DNA from 3 places in the Kocuria sp. ZOR0020 genome. Region 2 is predicted to be linked to each of the others. Evidence: predicted binding sites of a transcription regulator. Region 2 holds the regulator's gene; each other region holds the start of a gene.
The links. The regulator HrcA, encoded in region 2, represses chaperone genes, less so after heat shock. The targets are predictions, from matches to a motif close to TTNGCACTCGNNNNNNNCGAGTGCNAA.
Positions count from the first base shown of each region.

Region 1: the regulator HrcA is predicted to act here: its motif matches at 1,175-1,201, upstream of groES (co-chaperone GroES).
Region 3: the regulator HrcA is predicted to act here: its motif matches at 869-895, upstream of groL (chaperonin GroEL).

Region 1 is NZ_JROX01000055.1:4,332-6,603, forward strand. Features, by position in the region: gene groL (chaperonin GroEL) at 1-627, opposite strand, end outside; gene groES (co-chaperone GroES) at 633-929, opposite strand; gene L979_RS04005 (siderophore ABC transporter substrate-binding protein) at 1,435-2,272, shown strand, end outside.
Region 2 is NZ_JROX01000109.1:46,498-48,769, reverse strand. Features, by position in the region: partial or broken gene L979_RS07290 (DUF3097 family protein) at 1-197, opposite strand, end outside; gene hrcA (heat-inducible transcriptional repressor HrcA) at 448-1,461, shown strand; gene dnaJ (molecular chaperone DnaJ) at 1,492-2,272, shown strand, end outside.
Region 3 is NZ_JROX01000237.1:844-3,115, forward strand. Features, by position in the region: gene L979_RS12340 (LytR C-terminal domain-containing protein) at 1-99, shown strand, start outside; gene L979_RS12345 (GNAT family N-acetyltransferase) at 102-779, shown strand; gene groL (chaperonin GroEL) at 1,059-2,272, shown strand, end outside.

The DNA of each region.
Region 1 (2,272 bases), on a different contig from region 2:
TTCCTGGCGCTCGGCGTCTTTGACGAACGACGGCGACAGGTAACCCTTGTCGAACTGCATGCCCTCGGTGACCTCGAGTTCGATCTCGGTACCCGAGCCGTCCTCGATGGTGATCACACCGTCCTTGCCCACCACGGAGAAGGCACGGGCGATCAACTCACCGATCTCCTCCGACTGGGAGGAGATGGCAGCAACCTTGGCGGTCTGCTCCCCCTCGACGGGGCGGGCGTCATCCAGCAGACGCTGGGAGACGGCCTCAACGGCAGCCTCGATGCCCTTCTTGATCTGAGCGGGAGCCGCACCGGCGGCCACGTTGCGCAGACCCTCGTTCACCAGGGCCTGGGCCAACACCGTGGCGGTGGTGGTGCCATCACCTGCGACGTCGTTGGTCTTGGTGGCGACTTCCTTGGCCAGCTGTGCACCCAGGTTCTCGTAAGGGTCATCGAGTTCGACCTCACGCGCGATGGTCACGCCGTCGTTGGTGATGACCGGGGCGCCCCACTGCTTGTCGAGCACCACGTTGCGGCCGCGCGGGCCCAAGGTCACCTTGACGGTGTCAGCCAGCTTGTCGACGCCTGCCTTCAGATGATTGCGTGCGTCTTCGTTGAAAATGAGCTGCTTGGGCATTCAGATCACTTCTCGACGACGGCGAGGACGTCGCGAGCCGGCAGCACCAGGTACTCCTGACCGCCGTACTTGACCTCGGTTCCGCCGTACTTGGAGAAGATCACGACGTCGCCTTCCTTGACGTCCATGGGAAGGCGGTTGCCGGACTCGTCGAAACGGCCGGGGCCAACAGCCAGGACCTTGCCCTCCTGGGGCTTCTCCTTGGCGGTGTCCGGGATGACCAGACCGGAAGCGGTGGTCTGCTCGGCCTCAACGACCTGGACAACAATGCGGTCTTCGAGCGGCTTGATGGAGATCGACACGATGTCTCCTTTTCTTGGACTCGAGTGTGAGTCCCAGTTGAGTTTTTGTGCTTGTCATGTCCCATCCACACAAGCTGCTGCTCCCCGGGCAAGGCAGCCACCGAACCAGGTTCGACGGCGATGCCGCGGGGATCTTGACGTGGATGTTGACCTGCGGGGGTGCCAATCGTCGTCGCGGTGCCGATCGGCCCGAATCCCATTAGCACCCTCCCAGGGAGAGTGCCAACGCTCACTGTAAGAGGCCCCTAGCAGTCGGTCAAGGCGAGTGCCAGGGGGTAGCTGTGAGCGGAATCCTGAAGCGGGAGGATTCATCCACATGACCAAGACACCAGAATTAGCGAACATGTGTATGTCTTAATTTGTCTCACATGCGATCTGACTCATCAACTTAGGCTAGCCTTCCCTATGTCATCGCGCGCACCACATCCACCGGTTGTGTCCGTGAACGCCACCTTTCACATGGCCTTCACGTACGTCTCAACCGGTTCACGCAGAAGGGATCTCCATGCTCTCCCCACGCACCCGCTGGGTGGCTCTCTCCGGTGCTCTGGCTCTGGCCCTGTCCGCTTGCGGCGCCACCTCAGACGGCAACCAGGAATCCAACGGTGAGACCACCACCGTTGAAGTTGAGGACAACCACGGCACCCAGTCCGTGGAGGTTCCGCCCGCAACCGTGGTGGCCACGGACAACCGCGTTTTCGAAACGCTGGACACATGGGATGTTGAGCTGGCTGCCGCCCCCAAGCCGATCATGCCGGACACCGTTTCCTACACGGAGAACGCAGACGTCATTGATCTGGGCAACCACCGCGAACCCGATCTGGAAGCCGTGGTGGCGGCCGACCCTGACTTGATCATCAACGGCCAGCGCTTTGCCGACTATTACGACGACTTCCAGCAGCTGACCCCGGACGCCACCCTGGTGGAGCTGGATCCCCGTGACGGCGAGCCCTTTGATGAGGAACTGAAGCGTCAGACCTCCACCTTGGGCGAAATCTTTGACAAGGAAGATGAGGCCGACCAGATCAACCAGGATCTGGATGACGCCATTGAACGCGTCAAGAACGCCTACCAGGAGGGTGAGACGGTCATGGCCGTCAACGTCTCAGGTGGCGAAATCGGCTACATCGCACCCGGTGTGGGCCGGACCCTGGGCCCGGTCTTCGAGATTCTGGGGTTGACCCCCGCTCTGGAGATCGAAGGCGCCAGTGACGACCACCAGGGTGATGACATCTCCGTGGAAGCCATTGCCGATGCCAACCCGGACTGGATCCTGGTGATGGACCGGGACGCCGCAGTCAGCGCGGATGAGGACTACACGCCTGCCGAACAGGTGATCCAGG
Region 2 (2,272 bases):
ATCTTGCCGTGCCGGTCCTCCAGGCTGACCACCCGCATGCCACCAATGGTTTCCAGCCGCACCACAGCGCCCACCCAGCCCGATGAGACCTCCTCCAGAACCATGCCGCGGGCCACCGGCAGCGGCTTGGCCTCCGGGGGACGACGACGCTGGTTGAGCTCATCCAGGCTGGCGGGTCCCCAAGACGAATCAGACATGGTGCTCCTGGGTTCGTGTGGTGGAAGAAGGCGTGCCATCTGCTGGCGGCGGGCCGCGGGCACGCGAATCAGCCGCGAGCGTATCAAGCACGGGGCGCCGGTGCTGAGATCTGGCCGGGCCGTTAGAATCGTTGGCACTGTGCCGGTGACAGTGCCAATGGCAACACCAATTGTTCGCAGCTGAGCTCAGGCACCGCCACATCGTGAATCGGTCAGGAGACGGCCGTTGCCAACCGGGGAGGAGGAGACCGTGGACCATCCACGCCGCCAGCAAGTGCTGCAAGCGATTGTGGAGGACTACGTCCACTCCCGTGAACCGGTCGGTTCTCAGGCACTGGTGGAACGCCACCACTTGGGCGTTTCCTCTGCCACCGTGCGCAATGACATGGGTGTGTTGGAGGAGGAGGGGCTGATCATGGCCCCGCACACCAGTGCTGGACGCATTCCCACGGAGAAGGGCTACCGCACCTTCGTGGACCAGATCACCTCCCTGAAGCCCCTGAATTCACCGCAGCGCCGGGCCATCCGCACGTTGCTGGAGGGCGCTGAGGACATCGACGACGTCATGGAGCGTTCCGTTCGACTGCTGGCCCAACTGACGCATCAGGTGGCTGTGGTGCAGTACCCGGTCGCGGCCGTGGTCACCATCCGTCACGTGGAATTGGTGCGTATGGATGAACATCACGTTCTGGTGGTGCTGATCCCTGCGGATGGTCGCGTGTCCCAACGGACGATCACCCTGTCGGCACCCGTGGACGAGCACGTGGTGCTGGATGCCAGGGCCCGCGTTCTGGGGGCCGTGACTGCTCGGGCGGTGGTGGAGGCGGCGTCGTTGTTGGGCACCAGCGCGTTGCAGGCACCCGTGGAGCAGCGGCCGCTGTTGATGGCCGTGGCTGAAGCGCTGCAGGCACTTGCCGCTTCCAGCTCTGGACAGCGCATGGTGATGGCCGGAACAGCCAACCTTGCCCACTCCACCGGTGACTTTGCTCGTACAATCGGGCCGGTGTTGGAAGCCCTGGAGGAACAGGTTGCCCTGCTGAGACTGCTCTCGGAAATGCAGCAGGACGACCGTGGAATCGCTGTGCGGATCGGCGCGGATGACGCCTCCGACCCTCTGGTGGAGACCTCAGTGGTGGCCACCGGGTACGGCCCACAGGAATCAGCCAAGGTGGGTGTCCTGGGCCCCACACGGATGGATTATCCGCACACCATGGCGGCAGTGCGCGCAGTGGCGCGTTACCTGTCCCGGGTGCTGGATGCATGAATTGATCAAGAACACGGAACGGACTAATCGTTGAGCGATCACTACCAGACACTGGGTGTGGCCCGGGATGCCAGCGCTGAGGAAATCAAGCGCGCCTACCGCAAGAAGGCACGCACCCTTCACCCCGACGTCAACCCGTCACCGGAGGCTGCCGAAGAGTTCAAGCGTGTGGCCCATGCCAATGACGTTCTCTCCGATCCTGAGAAGCGCCGGATCTACGACGCCACCGGGGATGAGAACGGTCAAGCCGGTTTCGGCGGAGGATTTGGTGGTGGCTTCGGCGGCGCCGGAGGATTCGGTGGCTTTGGTGACATCTTCGACGCATTCTTCCAGGGTGCCGGCGGCCAGCAGGGCCCCAAGTCCCGGACCAGGCAGGGCCAGGATGCCCTGATCACGGAGCGGATCTCCCTGCAGGAGGCCGTGTTCGGCACGGACAAACGCATCACCGTTGACACGGCGGTCACCTGCCCCACGTGTGAGGGGACCTGCTGCCAGCCGGGCACCCATCCGGAACAGTGCAATGCCTGCGGTGGTGCCGGCCAGGTCCGTCAGCCCATCCGCTCCCCGCTGGGCACCGTGATGACCGTGGCACCCTGCCACAACTGTGACGGATTCGGCAGCGTGATCAAGAGCCCGTGCCAGGAGTGCTACGGGCAGGGTCGCGTCCGGGACAAGCGTCAACTCAACGTCAAGATCCCTGCCGGTGTTCGCACCGGAACCCGTATCCGGCTCTCCGGTCAGGGCGAGGCCGGTACCGCCGGTGGCCCCAACGGCGACCTTTACGTGGAGACCCGGGTTCAGAACGATCCCA
Region 3 (2,272 bases), on a different contig from region 2:
CCCGTTGAACAAGCACCTGTGGAGCAGGCCCCTGTGGAACAAGCTCCGGTTCAGGACTATGTGGAGCCGGCTGCGGATCCGTTCGGAACGGGGGTCTGAGCGTGGCCACCCACCAGCAACCAGGGCCTCAGGGCATTCCCGATCACTGGCCTGTGACCGGTCAGCGCGTGCGCTTGCGCGACTGGCGGGCAGAAGATCTCCCGGTCTACGAATCCTGGATCATGCCTCCGGAGGGGGGAGGGGAACATGACTGGCAGAAGTTCGATGGACCCTTCTACCCCAACTTCACCGCTGAGGGCGCCCAGAGGTGGCTGTCCACGCTGCGTGAGCAGGTGGAGGCCGGAACCTGGCCGGATCTGCGCACCACGGCTGTGATTGCAGACGCCGCAGACGACTCCTTCATCGGCCAGGTCTCCTGGTACCACTGGGAAAAACCGTCCCAAGACGACGGCCAGGGCAGCCATGTGATGCCCCTGCGTTCTCTGGGAGTCTCCATCTACCCGCCCGAGTACTGGTCCGGTGGATACGGTACCGAGGCCATGAAGCTCTGGGTGGATCACCTGTTCACGTCCTCGGACTCCCACCGGCTGGACCTGGAAACGTGGAGCGGGAACGTGGGCATGTGCAAGGTCGCCCAAAAGCTCGGTTTCACGGAAGAAGCTCGGATCCGCCAGGCCCGGAAAGTCCGCGGTGAACTCCACGACCGCATGATCTACGGGATTCTGCGCACCGAGTGGGAAGCCATGCGGGAGGCCGGCGCGTCGTCGTCGCCGTCGTAGGGGCAGGGCTGCGTGAGCCCACCGCGAACACCTGAGCCGAACCGGCTCAAGGGGTTTGCACTCACCTGCTCCGAGTGCCAATAATGGCTCTAGCACTCAGTTGAGTTGACTGCTAAGCGGCCATGCTGCGGCCGCTGGCGCAATTCAGCACAGTGAGTGAACTTCAGCTGAATCCGGTGAGGAGCAGTGCTGTGCGGGCCATCCCGCGGGGCTGCTCCGTCCGTCGCGGGCACCGGATCCGGCGCACAGTCTGTTGACCGTCCAGGAGGGACGAAACACATGGCAAAGTTGATCGCATTCGATGAAGAGGCCCGTCGCGGTCTCGAGCGCGGCCTGAACACCCTGGCCGACGCCGTCAAGGTCACTCTGGGCCCGCGCGGCCGCAACGTGGTGCTGGAGAAGTCCTGGGGCGCCCCCACCATCACCAACGACGGTGTCTCCATCGCCAAGGAAATCGAGCTGGAGGACCCCTACGAGAAGATCGGCGCCGAGCTGGTCAAGGAGGTCGCCAAGAAGACCGATGACGTCGCAGGCGATGGCACCACCACCGCAACCGTCCTGGCCCAGGCGCTGGTCCGTGAGGGCCTGCGCAACGTGGCCGCCGGTGCGGACCCGCTATCCCTGAAGCGCGGCATCGAGAAGGCCGTGGCTGCCGTCACCGAGGAACTGCTCTCCTCCGCCAAGGAGATCGAGACCGAGGAAGAGATCGCCGCCACCGCGTCCATCTCTGCCGCCGATCCCGAGATCGGCAAGCTCATTGCCGAGGCCATGGAGAAGGTCGGCAAGGAAGGCGTCATCACGGTCGAGGAGTCCAACACCTTTGGGCTGGACCTGGAACTGACCGAGGGCATGCGCTTTGACAAGGGCTACCTCTCCGGTTACTTCGTCACTGACACCGACCGCCAGGAAGCTGTCCTGGAGGATCCCTACATCCTGATCGTCAACTCCAAGATCTCCGCCGTGAAGGATCTGGTCCCCGTGCTGGAGAAGGTCATGCAGGGCGGCAAGCCGCTGCTGATCATCGCCGAGGACGTCGAGGGTGAAGCACTGGCCATGCTGGTGCTGAACAAGATCCGCGGTGCCGTGAAGTCCGTGGCCGTCAAGGCCCCCGGCTTCGGCGACCGCCGCAAGGCTCAGCTGGCTGACATCGCCATCCTGACCGGCGGCCAGGTCATCACCGAGGAGGTCGGCCTCTCCCTGGAGACCGCAACCCTGGACGAGCTGGGCACCGCCCGCAAGGTGGTTGTCACCAAGGACGAGACCACCATCGTCGACGGCGCCGGCACCCAGGAAGAGATCGAAGGCCGTGTGGCCCAGATCCGTGCCGAGATCGAGAACTCCGATTCCGATTACGACCGTGAGAAGCTGCAGGAGCGCCTGGCCAAGCTGGCCGGCGGCGTGGCAGTACTCAAGGCCGGTGCCGCAACGGAGGTTGAGCTCAAGGAGCGCAAGCACCGCATCGAGGATGCCGTGCGCAACGCCAAGGCCGCTGT